Saccharothrix violaceirubra: one gene and its partner. The protein of the gene in region 1 binds, or shares a complex with, the protein of each later gene. Links are inferred from orthologs where the notes say so. Each region holds a gene or a part of one and is shown on either strand. Other genes may lie near its edges.

Region 1 (14,438 bases):
TCGGAGGTGAGCGGCGTCATCCGGGCGCTCACGCGTTCCCGCACGCCACCCGCCGCCTCGCGGACCACCTGCGTGATCACCCGCGCGAGCTGTTCGGGCGTCGTCCGCTCGAACGCGCGCGACGACAGGTCGAGCCGGTCGAGCAGCCCGGTGGAGTCGACCCGCGCCGTCACGGTGCCGTCGGCCGACGACGCCTCGCCCGCCATGCCCGCGATCTCCTCCTGCGCCTCGCGCAGCCCGTCGGTGCGTTCGCGGAGGTCGCGCATGAGGCCGTCGACGGTGTCGCGGAGCCGCGCGTTGCGTGCGGCCAGGGCGTCGGTGTCGTCCCAGTCGGACATCAACGGTCGGTACCTCCGTGCTCACTCAGGGGAATGGCCTGGAACGTAACGAGGTTTTCCGCACCTGTACGGCGAACGGCCGGATTCGCGCAGTGGCCTGCGTCATTCCCCCGGCGGTGACGGGAACCGGACCGGGTGACACCCGGTCGCGTGGATCTGGGCGAATCCGGCGCCGCGGAACGGTGTCGTGCGCGGCCTCCGCGCCGGCTCGTCCGATCTTGCGAACGCCCTGCCAGGGCACCCCGCATCCGTTTTGACCCTTGGGATCGGGGAGGGGTATCTTTGGTACTCGTGCCCGACCCATGTCGGGCCGCTCCGCGTGCCTACGCGCCAGTTGTGCTGGACAGCCGGCCGCGGTGACCTCCACTCGCAGGGGCGTCCTGGGTCGTCGCCTGCGGACCTGGGAGAGCGGGCGACACGCCCGACCTCGGGTGCAGAGAGGGACCAGGTAAACAGTGCCCGAAGGTCGGTCGACCGGCGGGTACTCCACAGGAAGAAGCAGTCGGCGAATGCCAACGATCCAGCAGTTGGTCCGCAAGGGCCGGCAGGACAAGGTCGCGAAGCAGAAGACCGCGGCCCTCAAGGGCAGCCCGCAGCGGCGCGGCGTGTGCACCCGCGTCTACACGACCACGCCCAAGAAGCCGAACTCGGCGCTCCGCAAGGTCGCCCGCGTGAAGCTGACGAGCGGCATCGAGGTCACCGCGTACATCCCGGGTGAGGGCCACAACCTCCAGGAGCACTCGATGGTGCTCGTGCGCGGCGGTCGTGTGAAGGACCTCCCCGGTGTCCGGTACAAGATCATTCGCGGTTCGCTCGACACGCAGGGCGTGAAGAACCGCAAGCAGGCTCGCAGCCGCTACGGCGCGAAGAAGGAGAAGAGCTGATGCCCCGCAAGGGACCGGCCCCGAAGCGGCCGCTGATCTCCGACCCGGTCTACAGCTCTCCGCTGGTGACCCAGCTCATCAACAAGGTGCTGGTCGACGGCAAGCGCTCCGTGGCCGAGCGGATCGTGTACGGCGCCCTTGAGGGCGCCCGCGAGAAGACCGGCACCGACCCGGTCGTCACGCTCAAGCGTGCGCTCGACAACGTGAAGCCCGCCCTCGAGGTCAAGAGCCGCCGCGTCGGTGGTGCGACCTACCAGGTGCCCGTCGAGGTGAAGCCCGGTCGCTCGACCACGCTCGCCCTGCGCTGGCTGATCACCTTCTCCCGGCAGCGCCGTGAGAAGACCATGATCGAGCGCCTGATGAACGAGCTGCTCGACGCGAGCAACGGCCTGGGCGCGAGCGTCAAGCGCCGCGAGGACACGCACAAGATGGCCGAGTCGAACAAGGCCTTCGCCCACTACCGCTGGTGACGTGGTGCCGGGTGGTCCGCCCCGAGCGGACCGCCCGGCCCTCCCAGCCCTAGTGAGCCTGCCACCAGAGCTCAAGACAGGGGAAGACACCCGTGGCACAGGACGTGCTCACCGACCTGGCCAAGGTCCGCAACATCGGGATCATGGCCCACATCGACGCGGGCAAGACCACGACGACCGAGCGGATCCTGTTCTACACCGGGATCAGCTACAAGATCGGCGAGGTCCACGACGGCGCGGCCGTGATGGACTGGATGGAGCAGGAGCAGGAGCGCGGCATCACGATCACGTCGGCCGCGACGACCTGCTTCTGGAAGAACCACCAGATCAACATCATCGACACGCCCGGCCACGTCGACTTCACCGTCGAGGTCGAGCGCAACCTGCGCGTGCTCGACGGTGCCGTTGCCGTCTTCGACGGCAAGGAGGGCGTCGAGCCCCAGTCCGAGCAGGTCTGGCGCCAGGCCACCAAGTACGACGTCCCGCGCATCTGCTTCGTCAACAAGATGGACAAGCTCGGCGCGGACTTCTACTTCACGGTGAAGACGATCTCCGACCGCCTGGGCGCGAAGCCGCTGCCGATCCAGATCCCGATCGGGTCGGAGAGCGACTTCATCGGCGTCGTCGACCTGGTCGAGATGCGTGCGCTGACCTGGCGTGGCGAGGTCCAGAAGGGCGAGGACTACGCCATCGAGGAGATCCCCGCGGACCTCCTGGACAAGGCGCAGGAGTACCGCGAGGCGCTGGTCGAGGCCGTGGCCGAGACCGACGACGAGCTGATGGAGTCCTACCTCGCGGGCGAGGAGATCACCGTCGCCCAGATCAAGGCGGGCATCCGCAAGATCGTGGCCGAGGGCTCCGCGTACCCGGTGCTGTGCGGTTCCGCGTTCAAGAACAAGGGCGTGCAGCCCATGCTCGACGCGGTCATCGACTACCTGCCGGCACCGCTGGACCTCCCGCCGGTCGAGGGCACGCTGCAGGACGGCGAGACGCCGGCCTTCCGCAAGCCGTCCACCGACGAGCCGTTCTCCGCGCTGGCGTTCAAGATCGCCGTGCACCCGTTCTTCGGCAAGCTGACCTACATCCGGGTCTACTCCGGCCGGGTCGCGACCTCGACGCAGGTCATCAACTCCACGAAGGACCGCAAGGAGCGCATCGGGAAGATCTTCCAGATGCACTCCAACAAGGAGAACCCGGTCGACGAGGCCATCGCGGGCCACATCTACGCCGTGATCGGTCTGAAGGACACCACGACCGGTGAGACCCTGTCGGACCCGCAGCACCCCATCGTGCTGGAGTCGATGACCTTCCCCGAGCCGGTCATCGAGGTGGCGATCGAGCCCAAGACGAAGGCCGACCAGGAGAAGCTGGGCACCGCGATCCAGAAGCTGGCCGAGGAGGACCCGACCTTCCGGGTCAAGCTCGACCAGGAGACCGGCCAGACCATCATCGCCGGCATGGGCGAGCTCCACCTGGACATCCTGGTGGACCGCATGCGCCGCGAGTTCAAGGTCGAGGCCAACATCGGCAAGCCGCAGGTGGCGTACCGGGAGACCATCCGCCGCAAGGTGGAGAAGTACTCCTACACCCACAAGAAGCAGACCGGTGGCTCCGGCCAGTTCGCGAAGGTCCTCATCGACCTGGAGCCGCTGGAGAAGCAGGAAGACGGCGCGCTCTACGAGTTCGTCAACGCCGTCACCGGCGGTCGCGTCCCGCGCGAGTACATCCCGTCGGTCGACGCCGGTGCGCAGGACGCCATGCAGTACGGCGTGCTCGCGGGCTACCCGCTCGTCGGCATCAAGGTGACGCTGCTCGACGGCGCCTACCACGAGGTCGACTCGTCGGAAATGGCCTTCAAGATCGCCGGTTCGATGGCGCTCAAGGAAGCCGCCCGCAAGGCCGACCCGGCTCTGCTGGAGCCGCTCATGGCGGTCGAGGTCACCACGCCCGAGGAGTACATGGGCGACGTGATCGGCGACTTGAACTCCCGCCGTGGCCAGATCCAGGCCATGGAGGAGCGCAGCGGTACCCGTGTCGTCAAGGCGCTGGTCCCGCTGTCGGAGATGTTCGGGTACGTGGGCGACCTGCGGTCGAAGACCCAGGGTCGCGCCAACTACTCGATGACGTTCGACTCCTACGCCGAAGTTCCCACGAACGTGGCCAAGGAGATCATCGCGAAGGCGACGGGCGAGTAACCCGGACCGGAGCACCGCAGCACCACGCGGGCTCCCCGGGTTGTGAGTCCCTGGGGTCCGCAAAACCCTGACGTGACGCCCGGCGGGCAAGGCAATCCACCCGCCGGGCACAGCAATAGAAGTCCAGGAGGACAATCCAGTGGCGAAGGCGAAGTTCGAGCGGACGAAGCCGCACGTCAACATCGGCACCATCGGTCACATCGACCACGGCAAGACGACGCTGACCGCGGCGATCTCCAAGGTCCTGCACGACAAGTACCCGGACCTCAACCCCTTCACGCCGTTCGACCAGATCGACAAGGCGCCGGAGGAGAAGCAGCGCGGCATCACGATCTCGATCGCGCACATCGAGTACCAGACCGACAAGCGCCACTACGCGCATGTCGACTGCCCCGGTCACGCCGACTACATCAAGAACATGATCACCGGTGCGGCGCAGATGGACGGCGCCATCCTGGTGGTCGCGGCGACCGACGGCCCGATGCCGCAGACCAAGGAGCACGTCCTCCTGGCCCGCCAGGTCGGCGTCCCCTACATCGTGGTGGCCCTGAACAAGGCCGACATGGTGGACGACGAGGAGATCCTGGAGCTCGTCGAGCTCGAGGTCCGCGAGCTGCTCTCCGAGTACGAGTTCCCGGGCGACGACCTGCCGGTCGTGCGCGTCTCGGCGCTGAAGGCGCTCGAGGGCGACGCCGAGTGGGGCGAGAAGCTCATCGGCCTCATGGACGCCGTGGACGAGAACATCCCGGAGCCGGAGCGCGAGGTCGACCGCCCGTTCCTGATGCCGGTCGAGGACGTCTTCACGATCACCGGTCGTGGCACCGTCGTGACCGGTCGTATCGAGCGCGGCATCGTCAAGGTCAACGAAGAGGTCGAGATCGTCGGCATCAAGGAGACCTCGAAGAAGACCACGGTCACCTCGATCGAGATGTTCAAGAAGTTCCTCGACGAGGGCCAGGCCGGCGACAACGCCGCCCTGCTGCTGCGCGGCGTGAAGCGCGAGGAGGTGGAGCGCGGCATGGTGATCGTGAAGCCGGGCACCACGACCCCGCACACCGAGTTCGACGCGCAGGTCTACATCCTGTCGAAGGACGAGGGTGGCCGCCACACGCCGTTCTTCAACAACTACCGTCCGCAGTTCTACTTCCGGACGACCGACGTGACCGGCGTCGTGACCCTCCCCGAGGGCACCGAGATGGTCATGCCGGGCGACACCACGACCATGGCCGTGAAGCTGATCCAGCCGATCGCCATGGACGAGGGCCTGCGGTTCGCCATCCGCGAGGGTGGCCGCACCGTCGGCGCCGGCTCGGTCACCAAGATCATCAAGTGACCCGGCGCTAGAACTCCACCCCCGATTTGGCCCCGCGCACGTCGTGTGCGACCATTGACGGGTTGCTCGTCGGGGCGGCCGGATTCATCGAATACGGCCGCCCCGTCACGAGCGGGGTTATCAGTACGACAATCCCACAGGTTTCATCAGTGGGACCGGTCTGAGCAGAGGGCGCGACACGCCCGACCGCGTGGACCGGGCACCGTGACACCGCGCAGGTGTCAGTCCTGAATAGGGGGCGGAGCGCGCCGGAGGTCCCGTGACCTCGTGAAAGGTGCCCGCGCCGCAGCGGTACTAGAAGCAGAGGAACGGCAAGCCATCATGGCGGGACAGAAGATCCGCATCCGGCTCAAGGCCTACGACCACGAGGCGATCGACGCGTCCGCGCGCAAGATCGTCGAGACCGTGACGCGCACCGGCGCTCGGGTCGTCGGGCCTGTGCCGCTGCCCACTGAGAAGAACGTGTACTGCGTCATCCGCTCGCCGCACAAGTACAAGGACTCGCGCGAGCACTTCGAGATGCGCACGCACAAGCGCCTGATCGACATCCTCGACCCGACGCCGAAGACGGTGGACGCGCTCATGCGCATCGACCTGCCGGCGAGCGTCGACGTCAACATCCAGTAAGCGTGGACGCGGCAGTGTTGATCCCATTTGGGGCGGAGAGTAACGAGAACCATGTCTGACAGGCAGGTCAAGGGCCTCCTGGGCACCAAGCTCGGCATGACGCAGGTCTTCGACGAGAACAACCGGATCGTCCCGGTGACCGTCGTCAAGGCCGAGCCGAACGTGGTCACCCAGATTCGGACCCAGGAGAACGACGGCTACTCGGCAGTCCAGTTGGCCTTCGGCGCGATCGACCCGCGCAAGGTCAACAAGCCCGTCGCGGGCCACTTCGCCAAGGCGGGCGTCACGCCCCGTCGACACCTGGCGGAGCTGCGCACCACGGACGCCTCCGAGTACCAGGTCGGCCAGGAGATCACCGCAGAGGTGTTCGAGGCCGGCGCGGTTGTCGACATCGTCGGCACCTCCAAGGGCAAGGGCACCGCGGGTGTCATGAAGCGCCACGGCTTCGCCGGTCTCGGCTCGAGCCACGGCACCCAGCGCAAGCACCGCTCGCCGGGTTCCATCGGCGGCTGCGCCACGCCCGGCCGCGTGTTCAAGGGTCTGCGCATGGCGGGCCGCATGGGCCACGCGCGCGTGACCACCCAGAACCTCAAGGTGCACAAGGTCGACGTCGAGTCCGGCCTGCTGCTCATCAAGGGCGCGGTGCCCGGTCCCAAGGGCGGCACCGTGTTCATCAAGACCGCTGCGAAGGGTGGTGCCTGATCATGACGTCGGTCGAGATCCGCACCCCGGACGGCAAGAGCGACGGTTCCGTCGAGCTGCCCTCCGCCATCTTCGACGCCAAGGCGAACATCGCGCTGCTGCACCAGGTCGTCGTGGCCCAGCAGGCCGCCGCGCGCCAGGGCACGCACAAGGTGAAGACCCGCGGCGAGGTGTCCGGTGGCGGTAAGAAGCCGTACCGCCAGAAGGGCACCGGCCGCGCCCGCCAGGGCTCGACCCGTGCGCCGCAGTTCGCCGGCGGTGGCGTCGTGCACGGCCCCGTGCCGCGCGACTACAGCCAGCGCACCCCCAAGAAGATGAAGGCCGCCGCCCTGCGTGGCGCCCTCTCCGACCGGGCGCGTGCCGGCCAGGTCCACGTCGTGAGCGAGTTTCTCGCGGGTGACGCCACCCCGTCGACGAAGACCGCCCGCAAGATCCTGGACTCGGTCACCGAGGCTCGCCGGGTGCTGGTCGTGCTGCTGGAGAGCGAAGAGGCGTCGTGGGTCAGCCTGCGCAACCTCCCGCACGTGCACCTGATCACGCCGGGTCAGCTGAACACCTACGACGTGCTCGTCAACGACGACGTGGTGTTCACGAAGGACGCTCTGGACGTGTTCCTCGCGAGCAAGGCCCAGCAGGGCAAGGGCTCGGCCGAGGCGGTCGCCGGTTCGTCCGAAGTGGAGGACGACAAGTGATCCCCGACCACCGGGACATCCTGCTCGCGCCGGTCATCTCCGAGAAGTCCTACGGGCTGCTCGAGGAGAACAAGTACACCTTCGTGGTGGCTCCCGGCTCGAACAAGACCCAGATCAAGATTGCCGTGGAGAAGGTCTTCGGCGTCAAGGTCGTCAGCGTCAACACGATCAACCGTCAGGGCAAGCGCAAGCGGACCAAGACGGGCTACGGCAAGCGCAAGGACACCAAGCGCGCCATCGTGACGCTGTCCGCCGAGAGCAAGCCGATCGAGATCTTCGGCGGCCCGGCCGCCTGATGACGACGAGGACTGCGTAGAGATGGGCATTCGCAAGTACAAGCCGACGACCCCGGGTCGTCGCGGTGCGAGCGTCTCCGACTTCGCCGAGATCACTCGGTCGACGCCGGAGAAGTCGCTGATCCGTCCGCTGCACGGCCGCGGTGGCCGCAACGCGTCGGGCAAGATCACGACGCGGCACAAGGGCGGCGGCCACAAGCGGGCCTACCGTCTGATCGACTTCCGCCGCACCGACAAGGACGGCATCCCGGCCAAGGTCGCGCACATCGAGTACGACCCCAACCGGACCGCGCGCATCGCGCTGCTGCACTACGTCGACGGCGAGAAGCGCTACATCATCGCCCCGGCGAAGCTCCAGCAGGGCGACGTCGTGGAGAACGGCCCCAAGGCCGACATCAAGCCGGGCAACAACCTGCCGCTGCGCAACATCCCGGTCGGCACGGTCGTGCACGCGATCGAGCTGCGCCCCGGTGGCGGCGCCAAGATCGCCCGGTCGGCCGGTGCGAGCGTCCAGCTCGTCGCCAAGGACGGCCCGTACGCCCAGCTGCGGATGCCTTCGGGCGAGGTCCGCAACGTGGACGTGCGCTGCCGCGCCACGGTCGGCGAGGTCGGCAACGCGGAGCACCAGAACATCAACTGGGGCAAGGCCGGCCGCATGCGCTGGAAGGGCAAGAAGCCCACGGTGCGTGGTGTCGCCATGAACCCGGTCGACCACCCGCACGGTGGTGGTGAGGGCAAGACCTCCGGTGGTCGCCACCCGGTGAACCCGGCCGGTAAGCCCGAAGGCCGTACCCGCCGCCGCAAGGCAAGCGACAGGCTCATCGTCCGGCGTCGTCGCACCGGCAAGAAGCGCTGAGCAGGGAGGGAGTGAAGGATGCCACGCAGCCTTAAGAAGGGCCCCTTCGTGGACGACCACCTGCTCAAGAAGGTGGACGTCCTCAACGAGTCGGGCAAGAAGACCGTCATCAAGACCTGGTCCCGCCGGTCGACGATCATCCCCGACATGTTGGGCCACACGATCGCGGTGCACGACGGCCGCAAGCACGTGCCGGTGTTCGTGACGGAGTCGATGGTCGGGCACAAGCTCGGCGAGTTCGCGCCGACGCGCACCTTCAAGGGCCACATCAAGGACGACCGGAAGTCGCGCCGCCGCTAGGCGACGAACTAGAGGAAGAGCAAGGGGAAGCAGCGATGAACGCCCGTAACGACGCCACCGCGCAGGAGTTCCCGCGCGCCGTGGCTCGGGCTCGCTACGTCCGCGACACGCCGATGAAGGTGCGCCGCGTCGTCGAGCTCATCAGGGGTCGTAGCGCCAGCGAGGCCCTGGCCGTGCTCCAGTTCGCTCCGCAGGCGGCAAGCGAGCCGGTCCGCAAGGTGCTCGCGAGCGCCGTGGCCAACGCCGAGAACAACCTGTCCCTGGACCCCGACACCCTGTGGGTGTCGAAGGTCTACGTGGACGAGGGTCCGACCCTCAAGCGGTTCCGCCCGCGCGCCCAGGGCCGCGCCTACCGGATCCGCAAGCGGACGAGCCACATCACCGTCGAGGTGGAGAGCCGTCCCAAGAAGACCAGCGCGAAGGGGAGTGCTCGGTAGTGGGTCAGAAGATCAACCCGCACGGCTTCCGGCTGGGGATCACCACCGACTGGAAGTCCCGCTGGTACGCCGACAAGCAGTACGCCGAGTACGTGGCCGAGGACGTCAAGATCCGCAAGCTGCTCTCGCGCGGCATGGAGCGTGCCGGCATCTCCAAGGTGGAGATCGAGCGCACCCGTGACCGGGTCCGCGTCGACATCCACACCGCCCGGCCGGGCATCGTCATCGGTCGCCGCGGCGCCGAGGCGGACCGCATCCGCGGCGAGCTGGAGAAGCTCACCAAGAAGCAGGTCCAGCTCAACATCCTCGAGGTGAAGAGCCCGGAGTCGGACGCGCAGCTCGTGGCGCAGGGCGTCGCCGAGCAGCTGTCCAACCGCGTGGCGTTCCGCCGCGCGATGCGCAAGGCGATCCAGTCGGCCATGCGCTCGCCGCAGGTCAAGGGCATCCGCGTGCAGTGCGGCGGCCGTCTCGGCGGCGCCGAGATGTCCCGCTCCGAGCACTACCGCGACGGTCGGGTCCCGCTGCACACGCTGCGCGCGGACATCGACTACGGCTTCTTCGAGGCCCGCACCACCTTCGGCCGCATCGGCGTGAAGGTGTGGATCTACAAGGGCGACATCGTCGGTGGCCTCAGCGCCAAGCGCGAGCGTGACGCGGCCCCGGCCGCCGACCGCGCGCCGCGTCGTGACCGCGGCGACCGCCCGAACCGGGCGCGTCGTTCGGGCGCCAGCGGCACCACCGCCACCAGCACCGAGGCCGGCCGCGCCGCCGCCGACGCGCAGGCGGACGCTCCGGCAGCAGAGAAGACGGAGGGCTGAGTCTTGCTGATCCCGCGCAGGCTCAAGCACCGCAAGCAGCACCACCCCGGTCGGTCCGGTGCTGCCAAGGGCGGTACGCGTGTCACGTTCGGCGAGTTCGGCATCCAGGCGCTGGAGCCGGCCTACGTGACCAACCGGCAGATCGAGTCCGCCCGTATCGCCATCACGCGGCACATCCGCCGTGGTGGCAAGGTCTGGATCAACATCTTCCCGGACCGCCCGCTCACCAAGAAGCCCGCCGAGACCCGCATGGGTTCCGGTAAGGGTTCGCCGGAGTGGTGGGTGGCCAACGTCAAGCCGGGTCGGGTGCTCTTCGAGATGAGCTTCCCGAACGAGGCTGTGGCCCGCGAGGCGCTTCGTCGCGCGATCCACAAGCTCCCGATGAAGTGCCGCATCGTTACGCGTGAGGGTGGTGATTTCTGATGGCAGCGGGTACCGCCGCTTCCGAGCTGCGCGAGCTGACCGAAGAGGAGCTGGTGCTGCGTCTGCGGGAAGCGAAGGAGGAGCTCTTCAACCTCCGCTTCCAGATGGCCACCGGTCAGCTCGACAACAACCGTCGCCTGCGCACGGTCCGGCACGAGATCGCCCGGATCTACACCGTGATGCGGGAACGGGAGCTGGGTCTCTCCGCTTCCCCGGACGGTTCCACTGGTGAGGGTGCGGCATGAGCGAGAACAACGAAGTGACGACGACCGAGGTCCGCGGCGAGCGCAAGGTCCGCGAGGGCCTCGTCGTGTCCGACAAGATGGACAAGACGATCGTGGTCGCGGTCGAGGACCGCAAGAAGCACCGCCGGTACTCCAAGGTCATGCGCTCCACCACCAAGGTGAAGGCGCACGACGAGCAGAACGCCGCCGGCATCGGCGACCGCGTGCTGCTGATGGAGACCCGGCCGCTGTCCGCCACCAAGCGCTGGCGGCTCGTCGAGATCCTCGAGAAGGCCAAGTAAGTCCCTCCGGGGATTCGGGCACAGTAGACAGACCGAGCCCGTCGGGTCGGAAATCCGGCGGGCCAGGAATGGTCAGGAGTAGGTAAGTGATCCAGCAGGAGTCGCGGCTCCGCGTCGCCGACAACACCGGTGCGAAGGAAATCCTTTGCATCCGTGTTCTCGGCGGCTCCGGCCGCCGCTACGCGGGCATCGGGGACATCATCGTCGCCACGGTGAAGCAGGCCATCCCCGGCGCCGGTGTGAAGAAGGGTGACGTCGTCAAGGCGGTCGTCGTCCGCACCGTCAAGGAGAAGCGCCGTCCCGACGGCTCTTACATCCGGTTCGACGAGAACGCCGCCGTGCTCATCAAGAACGACAACGAGCCGCGTGGCACCCGCATCTTCGGCCCGGTCGGCCGCGAGCTGCGCGACAAGAAGTTCATGAAGATCATCTCGTTGGCGCCGGAGGTGCTCTGACCATGAAGGTGAAGAAGGGCGACACGGTCGTCGTCATCGCCGGCAAGGACAAGGGCGCCCGGGGCAAGGTCATCCAGGCCTACCCGACGCAGAACCGGGTCCTGGTCGAGGGCGTCAACCGGATCAAGAAGCACACCCGGATCACGCAGACCCAGCGCGGCGCACAGTCGGGCGGCATCGTGACCCAGGAAGCGCCCATCCACGTGTCGAACGTGATGGTGGTCGACTCCGACGGCAAGCCGTCCCGCGTGGGCTACCGGACGAACGACGAGGGCAAGCGGGTCCGCATTTCCCGTCGTAACGGGAAGGACATCTGATGACCACCGCAGAGAAGACCACCCCGCGGCTCAAGACCCGCTACCGCGAGGAGATCGTGGCCGAGCTGCGCAAGCAGTTCGAGTACGCGAACGTGATGCAGATCCCCGGCGTCGTGAAGGTCGTCGTCAACATGGGCGTCGGCGACGCCGCCCGTGACGGCAAGCTGATCGAAGGCGCCGTCCGGGACCTCTCGATCATCACCGGCCAGCGTCCCGAGGTCCGCAAGGCCCGCAAGTCCATCGCGCAGTTCAAGCTCCGCGAGGGCATGCCGATCGGTGCGCGCGTGACGCTGCGCGGCGACCGCATGTGGGAGTTCCTGGACCGGCTGCTGAACATCGCACTGCCCCGTATCCGCGACTTCCGCGGCCTGTCGGGCAAGCAGTTCGACGGCAACGGCAACTACACGTTCGGTCTGAACGAGCAGTCGATGTTCCACGAGATCGACCCGGACGCCATCGACCGCCCGCGCGGCATGGACATCACGGTCGTCACCACCGCCACCAACGACGAGGAGGGCCGGGCGCTGCTCAAGCACCTGGGCTTCCCCTTCCGGGAGAACTGAGATGGCCAAGAAGGCTCTGATCAACAAGGCCGCGGCCAAGCCGAAGTTCAAGGTGCGGGGCTACACCCGGTGCCAGCGCTGCGGCCGACCGCACTCGGTGTTCCGCAAGTTCGGCCTGTGCCGGATCTGCCTCCGCGAGATGGCCCACCGGGGCGAGCTGCCCGGCGTGAGCAAGTCCAGCTGGTAAGTCCGGCTCGGCGGCAGGTTTTTTCGAAATCCACTTCGCTGTAGGCCCCGCCACGACCAGTCCGCTCCGGACTCGGACCCTGGCCGGCGAACCGCAGCGAGAAAGGTTGACCAGGTCACCATGACGATGACCGACCCGATCGCAGACATGCTCACCCGTCTGCGCAACGCGAATTCGGCGTACCACGACAAGGTCGTGATGCCGCACTCGAAGCTGAAGGCGAACATCGCCGAGATCCTCAAGCGCGAGGGCTACATCGCGAGCTACCGCGACGAGGACGGCGACGTCGCCAAGCAGCTCGTGATCGAGCTGAAGTACGGCCCGAACCGTGAGCGCAGCATCGCGGGTCTGCGCCGGGTGTCCAAGCCCGGTCTGCGCGTTTACGCGAAGTCGACCAACCTGCCGAAGGTTCTCGGCGGTCTTGGCGTCGCGATCATCTCGACCTCCGGCGGTCTGCTGACCGACCGTCAGGCGAACAAGCAGGGCGTGGGCGGCGAAGTCCTCGCCTACGTCTGGTAACGGAAGGGGGACAACAGCATGTCGCGCATCGGAAAGCTGCCGATCACCGTCCCCTCCGGGGTCGACGTCAAGATCGAGGGCCAGGAGGTGAGCATCAAGGGTCCGAAGGGCACCTTGGAGCTGACCATCGCCGAGCCGATCTTCCTGGAGCGGGCCGAGGACGGCACGCTCGAGGTCAAGCGCCCGAACGACGAGCGTCGCAGCCGCTCGCTGCACGGCCTGTCGCGCACCCTGGTGCAGAACATGGTCGTCGGCGTGACCCAGGGCTACGAGAAGAAGATGGAAATCCACGGCGTCGGCTACCGCGTCGCGCTGAAGGGTTCCGACCTGGAATTCGCGCTGGGTTACAGCCACCCGGTGAAGGTCGAGGCCCCGGAGGGCATCACCTTCGCGGTGGAGACCCCGACCCGGTTCTCGGTCTCCGGCATCGACAAGCAGCTCGTCGGCGAGATCGCCGCGAACATCCGCAAGCTGCGCAAGCCCGACCCGTACAAGGGCAAGGGCGTGCGTTACGCGGGCGAGAAGATCCGCCGCAAGGTCGGAAAGACGGGTAAGTGACATGAGCGAGACCGCAACGAAGCGCAAGCCGGTGGGCACGGACATCTCGACCACCCGACGCATCGCCAAGACCCGCCGTCACTTCCGGCTCCGCAAGAAGGTCAGCGGTACGCCGGCACGCCCGCGTCTGGTCGTGCACCGGTCGTCGAAGCACATCACCGTGCAGATCATCGACGACCTGGCGGGCCACACCCTGGCCGCCGCCTCCTCGGTCGAGGCGGACGTCCGTGCGGTGGACGGCGACAAGAAGGCGAAGGCCGCCAAGGTCGGTCAGCTCGCCGCCGCCCGTGCCAAGGACGCCGGGATCAGCAAGGTCGTGTTCGACCGCGGCGGCAACGCCTACCACGGTCGGATCGCGGCTCTGGCGGACGCGGCCCGCGAGGCCGGGCTGGAGTTCTGACAAATGATCATCACTGGAATTGAGAGGGACGCCTGATGCCAGGACGCACGCGTCGCGAAGGCGGCGGGGGCGAGCGCGGAGAGCGTCGCGACCGTCGTGACGGCGGCCGCGGCGGCGCGGCCCAGGAGAAGACCCCGCACCTGGAGCGCGTGGTTGCGATCAACCGCGTCTCCAAGGTCGTCAAGGGTGGTCGTCGCTTCAGCTTCACCGCGCTGGTCGTCGTCGGCGACGGCGACGGCATGGTCGGTGTCGGCTACGGCAAGGCCAAGGAAGTGCCGGCGGCGATCGCCAAGGGTGTGGAGGAGGCGAAGAAGAACTTCTTCCGCGTCCCCCGCATCGCGGGCACGATCCCTCACCCGGTCCAGGGCGAGAAGGCGGCCGGTGTCGTGCTGCTGCGTCCGGCTTCGGCCGGTACCGGTGTCATCGCCGGTGGCGCGGTCCGCGCGGTGCTGGAGTGCGCCGGTGTCCACGACGTGCTGTCCAAGTCGCTCGGCTCGGACAACGCGATCAACATCGTGCACGCCACCGTGGAGGCCCTGAAG
Region 2 (14,307 bases), 5.5 Mb from region 1 along the record:
CGCCGAGGAACCGCTGGAGCTGAGGGTGGCCGGGAAGGCACTGACCGTCACCATGCGCACCCCCGGCCAGGACGTCGAACTGGCGCACGGGTTCCTGCTCGGCGAAGGAGTCGTCGGCGGCCTCGCCGACATCGCGACCGCGCGGTTCTGCGCGGGCACCGGCCCCGACGGGCTCAACACGTACAACGTCCTCGACATCGCCCTCGCGGCCGGAGTCGAACCGCCCGACGTAGGTGTGGAGCGCAATTTCTACACCACGTCGTCGTGCGGCGTATGCGGCAAGGCGTCGCTGGACGCGGTCCGGCTCAAGACCCGCTTCTCCCCCGCCGCCGACGCCGCGACCGTGACCGTCGACGTGCTCACCGGGCTGCCGGACGCGTTGCGCGCCAAGCAGAAGGTGTTCGCGTCCACCGGCGGCCTGCACGCGGCCGGGCTGTTCACCGCCGACGGTCGGGCGCTGGTGGTGCGCGAGGACGTCGGCCGACACAACGCCGTGGACAAGGTGCTCGGCTGGGCGTTGCTCGACGGGCGCGTGCCGGTGGCCGGCGGCGTGCTCATGGTGTCCGGGCGGGCCTCGTTCGAACTGGTGCAGAAGGCCGCGATGGCGGGCGTCCCGGTGCTGGCGGCGGTGTCCGCGCCGTCGTCCCTGGCCGTGGAACTGGCCGCGGAGCAGGGGATCACGCTCATCGGGTTCCTGCGCGGCGATTCGTTCAACGTGTACACGGGCGCGCACCGGGTGGTCGGGTGAGACCGCTCGACGGGCTGGTGGTCGTCAGCCTCGAACAGGCCGTGGCCGTGCCCTACGCCACCCGCCTGCTCGCCGACCTCGGCGCCCGCGTGATCAAGGTCGAACGGCCCGACGGCGGCGACTTCGCCCGGCACTTCGACACCGCGTGCGGGTCGACGTCGTCGTACTTCGCGTGGACCAACGTGGGCAAGGAGTCGATCGCGCTGGACCTCAAGCGGCCCGCCGGCCGCGAGGTGCCGGCCCGACTGGTCGAACGGGCCGACGTGGTGCTGTGCAACCTCTCGCCGGGCGCGGCCCGTCGACTCGGTGTGGACGCGGAGACGCTGCGCGCGGCCCGCCCGGACCTGGTGGTCGGCGAACTGTCCGGCTACGGCGAGGGCGGCCCGTACTCGACGCGCAAGGCGTACGACGCGCTCGTGCAGTCCGAGACCGGCCTGGTGGCCCTGACCGGGCAGGGACCGGTGACCGCGCGGGCGGGCATCTCGGTCGCGGACATCTCCGCGGGCGTCCAACTGCACGCCGCCGTGCTGGCCGCGCTGCTGCACCGGCAGCGCACGGGCGAGGGCTGCGTGCTGCGGCTGACCCTGTTCGAGGCGTTGGCCGAGTGGATGCACCAGCCCGCCCTGTACGCCCAAGGCACCGGGACGGCGCCGCCCCGGACCGGCGCGCACCACCCGACCATCGCGCCTTACGGCCCGTACGAGTGCGGCGACGGTCCCGTGCACCTCGCCGTGCAGAACGACGGCCAGTGGCGTCGGCTGTGCGAGGTGGCGGGCCGGCCCGCGCTGGCCGACGACCCGAGATTCGCCACCATCGGGCTACGCGTCGAGCACCGGGCCGCGCTCGACGCGGAACTCGACTTCTCGGCGTGGCGGTCGTCCGACCTGCTCGACGCGCTCGACACCGCCGACGTCCCGGCCGCGTTGACCCGCGACGTCGGCCGGCTCACCGAACACCCGCAGCTCACCGCGCGTGACCGTGTCACATCCGTGTCCGTCCCCGACGGCTCGGTCACCCTTCTGCGCCCGCCGGTCGACTCCACCGCGTGGGACTGGTCGCCGGCGCCCGTGCCGGACCTCGGCGAGCACACCGACCGGGTGTTGGAATGGCTGGGCTACGACCACGCGCGACGCCGGGCGCTCCAGGGGTGAAACACGAGCCGTCGTCCCGACGATTGCGGGGAGGGGACCGCACGGGAGGGCCGATGATCAGCAGGCGCACGGTGCTCACCACGGTGGGCGCGGGCGGTCTCACGGCGGCGGCGGTGCTGGCCGCCGGGCCGATGCCCGCCCTCGACGCCCTGTGGTCCGTGCTCGGCGTCGCCGGTCCCGTCCCGACCCCGAAACGCGCCGTGGTCAAGGTGGACCGCGTGTACTCGCGCTACCGGGGTCGCGAGGTCGACCTCCAGACGATCGTGCCGCCGGGCGTGTCCGCGCGTGGCCTGCCGATGTCGATCCTGCTGCACGGCCTGCACGGCAGCGCCCGCCTCGCGGCCGTGGCGAACCTGCCGGAGGCCCTGGTCACCGCGACGACCCGGGGCATCGTGCCGCCGTTCGGGTTCGTGTCGGTCGACGGCGGCGACAACTACTGGCACGAGAACGTGCCCGGCGACGACCCGATGGCCATGCTGCTCGAAGAGGTGCCGGTGTGGCTGGCCGAACGCGGGTTCGGCCCGGTGTTCGCGTGCACCGGCGTGTCCATGGGCGGATTCGGCGCCCTGCTCTACGGGCGGCGCGAGCGGGAACGCCGCGAGAGCCTCGGCGCGATCGCGGCCGTGTCGCCCGGGTTGATCACGACCTGGGAGGAGATGGCCAAGCGCAAGGCGTTCGCCGACCGCGAGCAGTGGGTCTCGCTGGACCCGTTGCGCAACCTGGACAAGGTCGGCGACGCGCCCACCGGGATCTGGATCGGCGACCGGGACAAGTTCATCGAGGGCACGCGCCGGTTCATCGAGGCCGTCAAGCCGGTCGTCGGGTCGATCACGCCCGGCCGGCACGACGACGCGTTCTACCGGACGATCACCGACGACGTGGTCCGGTTCCTGGGCAAACGGGTCCCGAAGCGGTCATAGCGGGTCGAGGTTGCCGGTCCGCACCAGGTGGGCCAGGAACTCGGCGGCGTTGCGCGCGGCCAACGGCTGGTGCCCGTCGGTCTTGCCCATGCCGTAGTCCGAGATGCCTTTGATGCCGATCCAGTCGACCTTGTGCTTCGAGCACGCCGCCTGCACGCCCGCCAGCTCCATGTCGCCGCACACCGCGTCCGGTTCCAGGTCGAGCAGGCCGGCGCGGAACTCCGCCGAGTCCACCAGCACGCCCAACGACAGCGTCAGCCCGAAGTCCGGCCGGGGACCGGACCAGTCCCGGGCCGCGTCACGGCACCGGTCGAGCAGGCGTTGCGGCGCCACCGCCAGCTCGCCGCGCACGATCGTGCGACCCGGCGCCTCCTTGCGCCAGTTCATCGACCGCACCCGGCTGCTGACCACCAGGTCGCCGGGCTCCTGGGCGTGCTCGCGCAGGCCGTAGCCGACGCCGACGATCAGCACGTAATCCGGCGCCAACCAGCGGATCAGCGCGTCGGTGGTCAACGTCGCCGCGCCCTGCGTGTCGATGCCCTGCTCGGTCCAGCCGAGCACCACCCGGGTACGGCCGACCACGCCGAGGTCCAGCGCCGTGTGGTGCTCGGAGCGCAAGCGGGTCACCTCCCCGGTCGCCACGGCGGTCAGCACGGCGGCGCGTTCGATGTCGTTGGCCACCAGGACCAGCGCGGTCGAGTACGGCCGGGCCACGTCGTCCACGAACCCCTCCCTCTCCTCGTCGTCCTCACGCTGTCGGGTCCGGACCACCCGCACCACGCGCGCCGCGATCACCAGGCCGAGCAGGGCCATGGCCAACCCGAGCGCCTTCGACTGGCCGGTCGACGGCGCCACACCGGGAATCCCCAGCACCACGAAATGGCGCAGCAGCCAGAAGACCGCGTCGCCGTACCCGACCGGACCACCCGTGCACGCGGTCGCGCACGCCTCCCGTTCGGCAGCGGCCACCATGCCGGCGATCATGGGCAGCAACGAACACGCGGCGGCCAGGAGCACGAGGATCCCGTTCGGGCCCGGATCGGCGGCGGGCCTGGGCACCGGTCGGCCGACGTCGTGCACCACCAGCACTTCGCGCCCGGACACCCGGCGGACCGTCGCGGACCGGCGCACGGCCTCCAGCGCGGCGGTCGTGGTGACCGCGTCGGGACGGCACAGCAGCAGCCGGTCGGGCACGGTCTCGTAGCGGTCGCCGAGGTGGTCGACCAGCGCGGTCGCGTCACGCAGCAGGGCGCCCACCGTGTCCGGGTCGGCGTGGCACAGCGCGATCGACCAGTGGTCGACGCGCAGCCCGTCGTCCATGCGCCGGCGGCGGTGGACCGGGCGCGGGCTCACCATGCGGACCAGGTCGGCGCCTTCACGGATCGCCATCAGCACCATGACGCCGGTGGCCCACAGCATGGTCACGACCACCAGCAGCAGGACAAGGACGTCAGGGGCACGGACAAGCGCGAGCGCCACCGCCGTCAGCCCGATCGCCAGCGGGGCGGTGAACCAGGAGACCAACGGCCACAACACGTTCACCACGTGCAGGCACGCGGTGACGACGTCGCGCCGGGTCCGCGCCGATCGCGGCGGACACACCATCAGCACCCGGTCCGGCGAGTGCCACAGCAGTCGGGCTTCCCGGTCGGCCACCAGCAGCTGCAACGTCAGCGGGCCGCGTCCCTCCAGGCCGCGCGGGCGCAACGCACGCCGGACGGCAGGCCCGTGTTCGGCCGACCGCACCGACCGCGTGGTGCGCCGTAACTCGGCCAACGAGGGCACGGTCAGCGTGGCGTCAGCGGAGTCCGGTCGTTGCGCACCCACTTGAGGACGGCGGGCCACGAGCCGTAGCCCGAGCCCACGTTCAGATGACCGCCACCGACGACCACGTCCACCTCGATCCGCACCGCCTCGGCCAGTGCCTTGCCCTGGGCGAGTGTGCAGTACGGGTCGCCCTCGCCGAGGACCAACCGCGTGGAAACGCCCGCTTGGCGCAACGCGGTCGGATCGAGCCGGGGGTGCAGGAACCCGGCGATGAGCGGCTCGCCGGCGAAGTCGGGCGCGGGCGGCGCGACCAGCAGCACGCGGTCCACCCGCAGCACCGGATCGACGCCGGACGCGGCGTGGTGCAGCCACAGCAGCCCGGCCAACGAATGTGCCACAACCACTCGTTCGAGTGACGTGGGCGCGGCGGCGAGGTGCCCGCGCAGCTCGTCGAGCCAGCGTTGCCGGTCGGGTGCGTCCGGCTCGCTGAACTCCGGCAGGTCGACCAGACCGCCGTGCCTGGCCAGCTCGCCGGCCAACCAGTTCTGCCAGTGCGTCGGACCGGACCCGTTCAGGCCGTGCAGCACGAGCACGTACGGCAGCGACAACCCGTCCACCTCCCCGGACACGCCACCGGCCGCCCCGCGGGTGCGGGACGGCCGGTGCGCGTGCGAAACCTCAGGCCGACTTCTCCCGGCGCTCCCGCCTCGAGGGCTGGCGCGCGACGATCGTCGGGTTCACGTTCTCCTTGACGGTCTGCTCGGTGATCACGACCTTGGCGACGTCCGTGCGGCTCGGGATGTCGTACATCACCGGCAGCAGGACCTCTTCCATGATCGCCCGCAGGCCGCGGGCACCGGTGCCGCGCAGGATCGCCTGGTCGGCGACGGCCTCCATGGCGGTCCGGGTGAACTCCAGCTCGACCCCGTCCATCTCGAACAGCTTCTGGTACTGCTTGACCAGGGCGTTCTTGGGCTCGGTCAGGATGCGGACGAGCGATTCCTTGTCCAGGTTCGTGACACTGGCCACCATGGGCAGACGACCGATGAACTCGGGGATCAGCCCGAACTTGATCAGGTCCTCGGGCATCGACTCGGCGAAGTAGTCCGCCGACTCGACCTCGGCGCGGGTGCGGACCTCGGCGCCGAAGCCGAGCCCGCGCTTGCCGATCCGGTCCTGGATGATCTTCTCCAGGCCGGCGAACGCGCCCGCCACGATGAACAGCACGTTCGTCGTGTCGATCTGGATGAACTCCTGGTGCGGGTGCTTGCGCCCACCCTGCGGCGGCACCGACGCGGTGGTGCCCTCCAGGATCTTCAGCAGCGCCTGCTGGACGCCCTCACCCGACACGTCCCGGGTGATCGACGGATTTTCACTCTTCCGGGCGATCTTGTCGACCTCGTCGATGTAGATGATCCCGGTCTCGGCCCGCTTGACGTCGTAGTCGGCGGCCTGGATGAGCTTGAGCAGTATGTTCTCGACGTCCTCGCCCACGTAGCCCGCCTCGGTCAGCGCCGTGGCGTCCGCGATCGCGAACGGCACGTTCAGCATCTTGGCGAGGGTCTGGGCCAGGTAGGTCTTGCCGCAGCCGGTCGGGCCGAGCATGAGGATGTTCGACTTGGCGAGTTCCACGCCGTCGTCGCGCCCCTCGCGCCCGCGGTCGCCCGCCTGGATGCGCTTGTAGTGGTTGTAGACCGCCACCGAGAGTGTCCGCTTGGCCTCGTTCTGGCCGATCACGTACTGGTCGAGGAACTCGTGGATCTCCGCGGGCTTGGGCAGCTCGTCGAGCTTGACGTCGCCCGCCTCCGCGAGTTCTTCCTCGATGATCTCGTTGCAGAGGTCGATGCACTCATCGCAGATGTAGACACCGGGGCCGGCGATGAGTTTTTTCACCTGCTTCTGGCTCTTCCCGCAGAAAGAGCACTTCAGCAGGTCGCCGCCGTCACCGATACGCGCCATGACCGCTGACCTCTGTTCCCCTCCGGCGCACGTCCTGGTGACATGTGCCTGACTGCTGACGTGGCGGGCGCCCGTGGAGTGCGACCCCGCCGGTGTTCCCCTCGACGGTACCTGGCCCACAGCCCTGTGTGGGAGGACCAGCGTGCCCCCGACACGTCGTGCCCCGCCTGAACCCCAGGTGGGCACGGCGTGTCGGGCGACACGCCGAGGTCACTTCGCCGACAGCTTCCTGTACGGCAGGACGCTGTCGACGATGCCGTAGTCCTTCGCCTCTTCGGCGGTGAGGATCTTGTCGCGCTCGATGTCGGCCCGGACCTGCTCCGGCGAGCGGGACGTGTGCCGGGCGAGCGTGGTCTCCAGCAGGCGCCGCACCCGCTGGATCTCGTCCGACTGGATCTGCAGGTCGGAGACCTGGCCGTACACGCCCTCGGTCGCCGGCTGGTGGATGAGCACCCGCGCGTTGGGCAGCGCGTGCCGCTTGCCGGGCGTGCCCGCCGCGAGCAGCACGGCCGCGGCCGAGGCGGCCTGGCCCAGGCAGTACGTCTGGATGTCGGGCCGCACGAACTGCATCGTGTCGTAGATGGCCATCAGCGAGGTGAACGAGCCACCCGGCGAGTTGATGTACATCAGGATGTCGCGGTCCGGGTCCTCGGACTCCAGCACGAGCAGCTGGGCCATGACGTCGTTCGCCGAGGCGTCGTCGACCTGCACCCCGAGGAAGATGATCCGTTCCTCGAAGAGCTTGTTGTACGGGTTGGTCTCCTTGATGCCCAGGCTCGTGCGCTCGATGAACGACGGGAGCACGTACCGGGACTGCGGCGCGTGGAACTGGCTCACTTGGCTTCTCCTGGTGGTGTGCTCGCCCGGTCAGTTGGTCGACACTTGACTGGCCCGCGTGACGACTTTGTCCACGAATCCGTATTCCAGCGCCTCCTGGGCGGTGAACCAGCGGTCGCGGTCCGAGTCGGCGACGATGCGCTCGACCGGCTGACCGGTGTGCTGGGCGATCAGCTCGGCCATCTCCTGCTTGGTCCGGGCGAGCATGTCGGCCTGGATCGCGATGTCGGCCGCGGTGCCGCCGACGCCCGCCGAGGGCTGGTGCATCAGGATGCGGGCGTGCGGGAGGGCGTGCCGCTTGCCGGGCGTGCCGGCGGAGAGCAGGAACTGACCCATCGAGGCCGCGAGACCCATGGCGTAGGTCGCCACGTCCGGCTCGATGAGCTGCATCGTGTCGAAGATCGCCATGCCCGCGGTCACCGAGCCGCCGGGGGAGTTGATGTAGAGCGTGATGTCCTTCTCGGGGTCTTCGGCCGCGAGGAGGAGCAGCTGGGCGGTGATCTGGTTGGCGATGCCCTCTTCGACCTGGGAGCCGAGCACGATGATCCGCTCGCGGAGCAGACGCTCGTAGACCGAGTCGTTGAGGTTCATCCCCGAACCCGAACGCATCTCGGGCGTCGGGAAGAAGTGCTGCGTCACGTCTGCCTGCCTTCTTACTTTGCCGAAAAGAGTCTCGTGTCGACGACCTTAACGAAGGCGGGCGGCGTCGCCTTCCCGACACCGCCCGCGTTCGCTCAGGGCTTCACTCTTCCGTCGCCGATTCCTCAGTGGACGACGCCTCGCCGAAAAGCTCGTCGAGGTCGAGCCGGGTGCCTGACTCGTCGGTGACGGTCGCCTGTCGGACAACGGTCGCCAGCGCCTTGCCGCGGCGCAAGTCGGCGAAGATCGCGCCGAGCTGGCCGGACTGCTGGGCGCGCTTGACGTACTCGTCCGGGCCGATGCCGAAGCGCTGGGCCTGGTAGATGATCTGGTTGGTCAGCTCCGCGTCGGAGACGGTGACCTTCTCGACGTCCGCGATCTGGTCGAGGACGAGCTGCGTCTTCACGGTCTGCTCGGCCGTGGTGCGCGTCTCGGCGTCGAACTCCTCGCGGGTCTTGCCCTGCTCCTCGAGCCACGCGGCGAAGCGCGTCTCGTCGTGGTCGAACGCGTGCACGGCGTCGTGCAGCCGGGCGTCGACCTCGAGCTGGACGACGGCGTCGGGCAGCGGCACCTCGATGCGCTCGAGCAGCGCCTCCAACACCTTGTCCCGGGCCTCGACGCCCTGCTGCATCTTCTTCACCTGGCCCAGGCGCGTGCGCAGGTCGGCCTCCAGCTCGGCGAGCGTGTCGAACTCACTGGCGAGCTGGGCGAACTCGTCGTCGAGCTCGGGGAGCTGCCGCTCCTTGACCGAGGTGAGCACGACGCTGACCTCGGCCTCGCGGCCGTCGTGCTCACCGGCGACGAGCGTGGTGGTGAAGGTCTTGGTCTCGCCCGTGGACGCGCCGATCAGGGCGTCGTCGATGCCCTCGACGAGCTGGCCGGAGCCGATCTCGTAGGACAGGCCGGCGGTCTTGGCGTCCTCGACCTCCTCGCCGTCCACCGTGGCGGACAGGTCGACGACGACGAAATCACCCTCTTGGGCGGCGCGCTGGACACCGGTCAGCGTGCCGAAGCGGGCGCGCAGTTCGTCGAGCTGGGTCGCCACGTCCTCGTCGGTCACCGGCTGGTCGGCCACGCCGACGGACAGCTCGTCGAACGCGGGCACGGTGATCTCGGGGCGGACGTCGACCTCGGCGGTGAACGCGAGCGCGTCGCCGTCGTCGATGCGGGTCACCTCGAACTCGGGGCGGCCCAGGGTGCGCAGCTCGCCGGAGTTCACCGCCTCCAGGTACTTCGCCGGCACGGCCTCCTGCACGACCTCGTCCAGGACGGGCGCGCGGCCGATGCGGCTCTCCAGCACGCGGGCCGGGGCCTTGCCGGGGCGGAAGCCGGGGATGCGGACCTGCTTGGCCAGCTTGCGGTACGCGCGGTCGAAGTCCGACTTGAGCTCGTCGAACGGCACCTCGACGTTGATCCGGACCCGCGTCGGGCTCAGGTGCTCGACGGTGCTCTTCAACGTGGTCTCCTCGTAACGGGCAGGACGTGCGGAACACCCCGGAGGACGCCTGGCACGTGCCTGGGCGGGCGTCCGGGATTCCGGACGAGTCTAGGCGGTCGGCACCCGGGTCGGGTCCGGCACCCCGGGGCCGGCGGGCGGGGCGCCGACCGACCGGGTGGCCGTCGCACGGCCGATCGCCGTCCGTGACGGGCGGTCGGGATTCGTCGCGGCGGAATCCCCGAACGGTCGCGCGGGGTGCGAACCGAAACATTCCGATGCATTTCCGTGAGGGTTCCCCCGCGAAAATTCCCCGTTCGGGTGACGCCGATCGTCGGGTACCGAACCGACCGGCGCAGCAGTCGACCCCTGCCCGTGGGAGGTTGGGATGTCCACACGTCACGTCGGGCGCGGAGTCGTTGGGCACGAAATCGTCGCGCGTCAACGGTGTCGCACCGATTCGGCGGCATTTACACGACCGTTCGGGCCAACATCGGGAGTCGCCGTTGGGCCTTTCGAGTGACACCACGGTGATGTGACAGTGCGCGATCGTCAGTCACTCACCGGAGTCGCGAAGTGAGTCGGTAACACGTCCGCCGTAGCAGCGACTTACGTTGCGCGACCAACATCCACCACGGATTAGACAGTAAGAGTGAAACGCGGCCGTTCGGAGCAGCGGTCGACCGAAAACTTTCACGTGCCGAGAAGACTCCAACCGCCGTAGTCCATTAGTGTGTGTTTCAGGTAGCGTGACGCCCGAACCCGCATCGTCGATCCGGGAAATAGTCGAAAAGTCGCCAGGCGCTCTGGGGGAAGTGCAGCGGACGCCGTGGCGACGAAGACCGAGGAACGAGCGAGACGATGTCATCGAGCTTCTTTCACCGCCGACCAGACAAGGTGCCGATGACCCGATGAGTGCCATTCCGCCGCCGCCGGACACCCACCGCCCGACGACCGCGCACGGCGACCGCCGGACGCGTCCTCCTTGGCGGACACCACCCAACGAGACCGCACGACGATGTTGACCACCGGACCAAGCGCCTTCACGTCGGCCGGGTAGTCGACGAGGCCGTCCGGGAACGGCCACTCGTGGATCACTTTCACGCACCGTTGGGGATTTCCATGGAGACACGACAGCTTTTGGCGTTCACCACCGTGGTTCAAACCGGTAGTTTCACCAAGGCCGCCGCCACACTGAATTGTTCGCAACCCACCATCACCACCCGGATCAAGGCGCTCGAGGAAACTCTGGGCGTACCGTTGTTCCGCCGACTGCCGCGCGGCATCCAGATGACCTCGGCCGGTGTCGAACTCCTCCCGTTCGCCCGGAACATCATCACCCTGACGGACAAGGCCAGGAAAGCGATCACGATGAACGGCGAGCCACACGGCAAGCTGGTCATCGGCAGCGCGCAAAGCCTGACCGACTACCGTCTGCTACCGCTGATCGAATACATGTGCTGGCGCTACCCGAGCGTCCAGATCTCGCTGCACTCGTGGAACACCAGGACCAACCTGACGTCGGTGCGCGACGGCCGGCTCGACTGCACGTTCTTCATCGGCTCCGTCGAACCCCACGAGGGTCTGGAGACGACCGTGCTGTGCCCGGAGCCGCTGGTCATGGTGGCCGGGCCGACGCACGCGCTGACCAGGCGTTCGGTGATCACCGAGGACGAGCTGCGCGGCAGCACCCTGATCCGCGCGGAGAACGGCGCGAGCTACTACGAGCAGTTCGAGCAGGCGTTGGGGCTGGGCGAGACGGAGACCAGGGCACCGGTGCTGGCGCTGGACTCGATCGACGCGGCGAAGCGCGCGGTGGCGTCGGGGCTCGGGATCTCGCTGGTGCCGGAGGTGACCGTGGCGGCGGAGCTGGCGGACGGCAGGCTGTGCCGGCTGCCGTGGGTGCCGCCGTTCCGGGTGTACACGCAGTTCGCGTGGCGTCAGGACAACGCCACGAACCCGTCCGTGACGGCACTCGTGTCGGCCGCGGCGCAGGTGGTGAGCGAACAGGTCGCGACGCCGGTGTGAGAGAGGACCAGGTGGCCCCGCCGAAGGGGCCACCCGAAGACCGTCGGGGCGACAGGATTTGAACCTGCGACCCCCCGCTCCCAAAGCGGGTGCGCTACCAAGCTGCGCCACGCCCCGGTCTCCACCACCCTACCGCGACCCGCTAAGCTGTTCCCGTGCCCACCCCAAGGGCGGCACACGCGGGTGTAGCTCAATGGTAGAGCCCCAGCCTTCCAAGCTGGTCATGCGGGTTCGATTCCCGTCACCCGCTCTCTCGCTTCCCTTGCAGGTCAACGGGGATGCAACCCCTCTGGGGACCACATCCCCGCTTCCCTGCCGGAACCCGTCGTGCGATTAACGTGCGATCAGGACTTCTTACGCTTTCGCACGGCTTTGACGCGCTTGCTCAACCGATCGGCGATCTCCCGATCCGCTCGCTCGTGGCGTGTTGGTAGATCAGCGCGGCCCGCATGCTCCCGTGCCCCATGCGATGCATCAGCTCCCGCGTACTCGCACCGGCCGCAGCGGCGAGGGGCAGGTTCAGGCGGTCGTAGCATCTGATCTTGATGTTCGGTGGGGAAGGATTCCCTGTCGTGCGCAGGATGTTGACCTTGGCCGAGCGGGAGGAGATCTGGCCGAGCGGGAGGAGATCTCTCGTGGTCCGGCCGAGTCGTTGGAGTACAAGGAGATCGCCGTTCTGATCGGGCATGGTCCCTCGGTCGTCTCGCGGGAGGTGGCCCGGCACGGCGGACGTGAGGGGTACCGGGCGGCGGTGGCCGAACGGGCGGCGGCGGAGTCGCGGGCCCGGCCGAAGGTCCTGGCGGTCGACCGGGACCCCGTGGTACGTGCGCGGATACTCGGGTTGTTGCGGATCGGCTGGTCACCGGCCTCGATCGCGGGCCGGTCGGCACGTGATCACGGTCGAGGGCAGGCTGGTCGGGTGAGCCACGAGGCCATCTACCGGTGGGTCTACGCCCAGCCGGTCGCGACGCTGCGCCGGGAGTTGGCGCGCTGCGGACCGGGCGCACCCGCAGGAGCGGGCCGCGTCCGGCACCGGCACCGCGCATCCGCGAGCCCCGCCACCTCGACCGACGCCCCGCCGAGGCGGACGGCAGGGCGGTGCCCGGTCATCGGGAGGGCGACATCGTCGTGGGCAAGGGCGGCAGGAGCGCCGTGGCCACCCTGGTCGAGCGGACCGGCCGGTTCCTCGTCCTGGTCCCGCCGACCGGGCGCGACTCCTCGACGGTGACCCAGGCGATCATCTCCGCGGTCGGCCCGCTGCCGGCCTCGATCAAACGCTCCCTGACCTGGGACTGCGGCTCGGAGATGGCCCTGCACAAGGATGTCGCCGCCACCGGGCCGCCGGTGTTCTTCGCCCACCCGCACTCCCCGTGGGAACGCGGCAGCAACGAGAACCTCAACCGGATCGTCCGCGAGTACCTGCCCAAGGGCGTCGGGATCACCAGCGACCCGCACTACCCGGCCGCCATCGCCGCCGAGATCAACGACCGACCCCGTAAGATCCACGACTGGCGCAAACCCGGCGAGGTATTCACCGAACTCCTCGAACCGGATGCTTCCACCGCCTGAACTCGCCGTTGCGGGTAAGACGCTTCGTCGCGTTACCGGCTCTCATCCAGGCCATGTTGTGCGCCCAAGTCCCACGGTCGTCCATCTGGGTGAGATCATCGATGGCGACCTGGAAGCAGTAACGGAAGCAGCTCAGCTGACGACATGATCACAAAGATTCATCTCTGAGCTATAATCGCTTCCAAAGGACGCACTGCGATGACACGATTCTCCAGCGCATATAGGCTCCTCGGTACTGAGTTCTCCGTTGCCGACGGGGACTTCAGCAACCTTGAGATTCGTCGCAGTGAAAACGATGACAACTTCCACTTCTTTTTCGACACTAGAGCGAACCGCCTGATTACCGACTTCGTTCTTGATGATCGACCGCGAGTAGCGACCCTGTGCCAGGTAACGCTCATCAAGAAAGATGGCACGTACTCACCTCGGCTGCGATTCTGGAAGAAGGATAAGTCAAGTCCCCAGAGGAGGGCGCTCGAATACACGGTAACCGAGGACGAAGTTACAAAGATAATCAAGGCGACGGTTGATACCAGCGACGGCCACCAAAACGTGTGGAAGTTGATCCACTTCCTGCAAAGCTTCACCGAGGTGGACATCCCTGACGATAACTTCCGAGCAGTAACGGAGGACAGCACGCAGCTTGCCGGACTGCTCGAATCGAGCGACAGGCAGACGGTGCTTGAAGCAGTCCGTATCGCACTGGGCGGAGGTCTGACCGAAGAGGACTTACTAATCGTCAGCAACCGCAAGGCCCAACTTGCTGTATTCAAGAGACTGTTGAACGACCCTGACTTTTTTGAAGCCGAGCGCGTACGGCGGGAGAAGAGAGGGCCGGAAGCAGTCTGGCAAGACTTCTTCGAGGAAAACACCTGGATATTTGGGTACGGCCTTAAGCTCGTAGCTTGCGAACCGCTCGACCCGGAGAAACTTGAGCGAATTACCACAGGTGCGAACATCTTCACGGGTGCGGGCAAGCGTGCGGATGCAGTCATGCGCTCGAAGGGGTACGTCAGCAGTCTGCTGTTCTGCGAGATTAAAACGCATCTAAAGCCGCTGCTGGAAAAGATTCCCTATCGACAGCCAGACGTATACCAAGTGTCGACAGAGGTCAGTGGTGGAGTATCGCAAGTCCAGAAGACTGCCAGCAAGGCCCTGATGGGCATCTCACAGGTGTTGCACGATTTGTACGAAGACGACGGCACACCGACAGGAATCCAGTTCTCAGCGATCCGGCCCCGACAAGCTCTGGTA

The links.
Region 2: the proteins of rpsG (region 1) and tig are in contact, whole or in part, in a crystal structure (PDB 3GTY), measured with the Thermotoga maritima proteins. The link is inferred for Saccharothrix violaceirubra from one-to-one orthologs. Residues at the interface, in WP_004081843.1 of Thermotoga maritima: Lys34, Lys52, Lys55, Glu59, Arg62, Gln63, Glu66, Asn67, Lys69, Val71, Arg95, Ala109, Lys110, Lys111, Gly112, Arg113, Pro114, Glu117, Glu121, Ile124, Ala125, Tyr127, Asn128, Asn129, Thr130, Gly131, Lys135, Asp139, Arg142, Met143; in WP_004081061.1 of Thermotoga maritima: Glu122, Val124, Val129, Leu130, Tyr133, Glu188, Gly259, Ile262, Tyr263, Glu266, Ser270, Glu273, Gln274, Glu277, Arg308, Gln311, Ile312, Ser315, Tyr316, Glu325, Arg329, Arg336, Leu363, Phe366, Trp367, Arg373, Leu377, Arg381, Leu384, Glu387.

Annotation. Positions count from the first base shown.
Region 1 is NZ_JACHJS010000001.1:224,405-238,842, forward strand. Bases 5-2,956 are described here. They hold rpsG (30S ribosomal protein S7), read left to right. Parts: upstream 5-1,221; coding sequence 1,222-1,692; downstream 1,693-2,956. Other genes in these bases: F4559_RS01190 (YbaB/EbfC family nucleoid-associated protein), read right to left, coding at 5-338; rpsL (30S ribosomal protein S12), read left to right, coding at 848-1,222; fusA (elongation factor G), read left to right, coding at 1,785-2,956. In the rest of the region: more of F4559_RS01190, read right to left, coding at 1-4; more of fusA, read left to right, coding at 2,957-3,887; tuf (elongation factor Tu), read left to right, coding at 4,027-5,220; rpsJ (30S ribosomal protein S10), read left to right, coding at 5,542-5,847; rplC (50S ribosomal protein L3), read left to right, coding at 5,899-6,549; rplD (50S ribosomal protein L4), read left to right, coding at 6,552-7,241; rplW (50S ribosomal protein L23), read left to right, coding at 7,238-7,537; rplB (50S ribosomal protein L2), read left to right, coding at 7,560-8,393; rpsS (30S ribosomal protein S19), read left to right, coding at 8,412-8,693; rplV (50S ribosomal protein L22), read left to right, coding at 8,729-9,130; rpsC (30S ribosomal protein S3), read left to right, coding at 9,130-9,948; rplP (50S ribosomal protein L16), read left to right, coding at 9,952-10,371; rpmC (50S ribosomal protein L29), read left to right, coding at 10,371-10,616; rpsQ (30S ribosomal protein S17), read left to right, coding at 10,613-10,897; rplN (50S ribosomal protein L14), read left to right, coding at 10,984-11,352; rplX (50S ribosomal protein L24), read left to right, coding at 11,355-11,669; and 6 more genes.
Region 2 is NZ_JACHJS010000001.1:5,714,065-5,728,371, forward strand. What follows is about bases 7,302-10,122. They hold tig (trigger factor), read right to left. Parts: upstream 9,478-10,122; coding sequence 8,125-9,477; downstream 7,302-8,124. Other genes in these bases: F4559_RS26275 (ATP-dependent Clp protease proteolytic subunit), read right to left, coding at 7,302-7,382; F4559_RS26280 (ATP-dependent Clp protease proteolytic subunit), read right to left, coding at 7,413-8,021. Also shown: formate dehydrogenase accessory sulfurtransferase FdhD, read left to right, coding at 1-748; F4559_RS26250 (CaiB/BaiF CoA transferase family protein), read left to right, coding at 745-1,899; F4559_RS26255 (alpha/beta hydrolase), read left to right, coding at 1,953-2,819; F4559_RS36565 (5'-methylthioadenosine/S-adenosylhomocysteine nucleosidase family protein), read right to left, coding at 2,814-4,646; F4559_RS26265 (RBBP9/YdeN family alpha/beta hydrolase), read right to left, coding at 4,607-5,215; ATP-dependent Clp protease ATP-binding subunit ClpX, read right to left, coding at 5,265-6,545; more of F4559_RS26275, read right to left, coding at 6,756-7,301; F4559_RS26290 (hypothetical protein), read right to left, coding at 10,321-10,554; F4559_RS26295 (LysR family transcriptional regulator), read left to right, coding at 10,579-11,484; F4559_RS35530 (hypothetical protein), read right to left, coding at 11,870-12,172; F4559_RS26320 (Shedu immune nuclease family protein), read left to right, coding at 13,252-14,307. UniProt on the Bacillus subtilis protein: Involved in protein export. Acts as a chaperone by maintaining the newly synthesized protein in an open conformation. Functions as a peptidyl-prolyl cis-trans isomerase.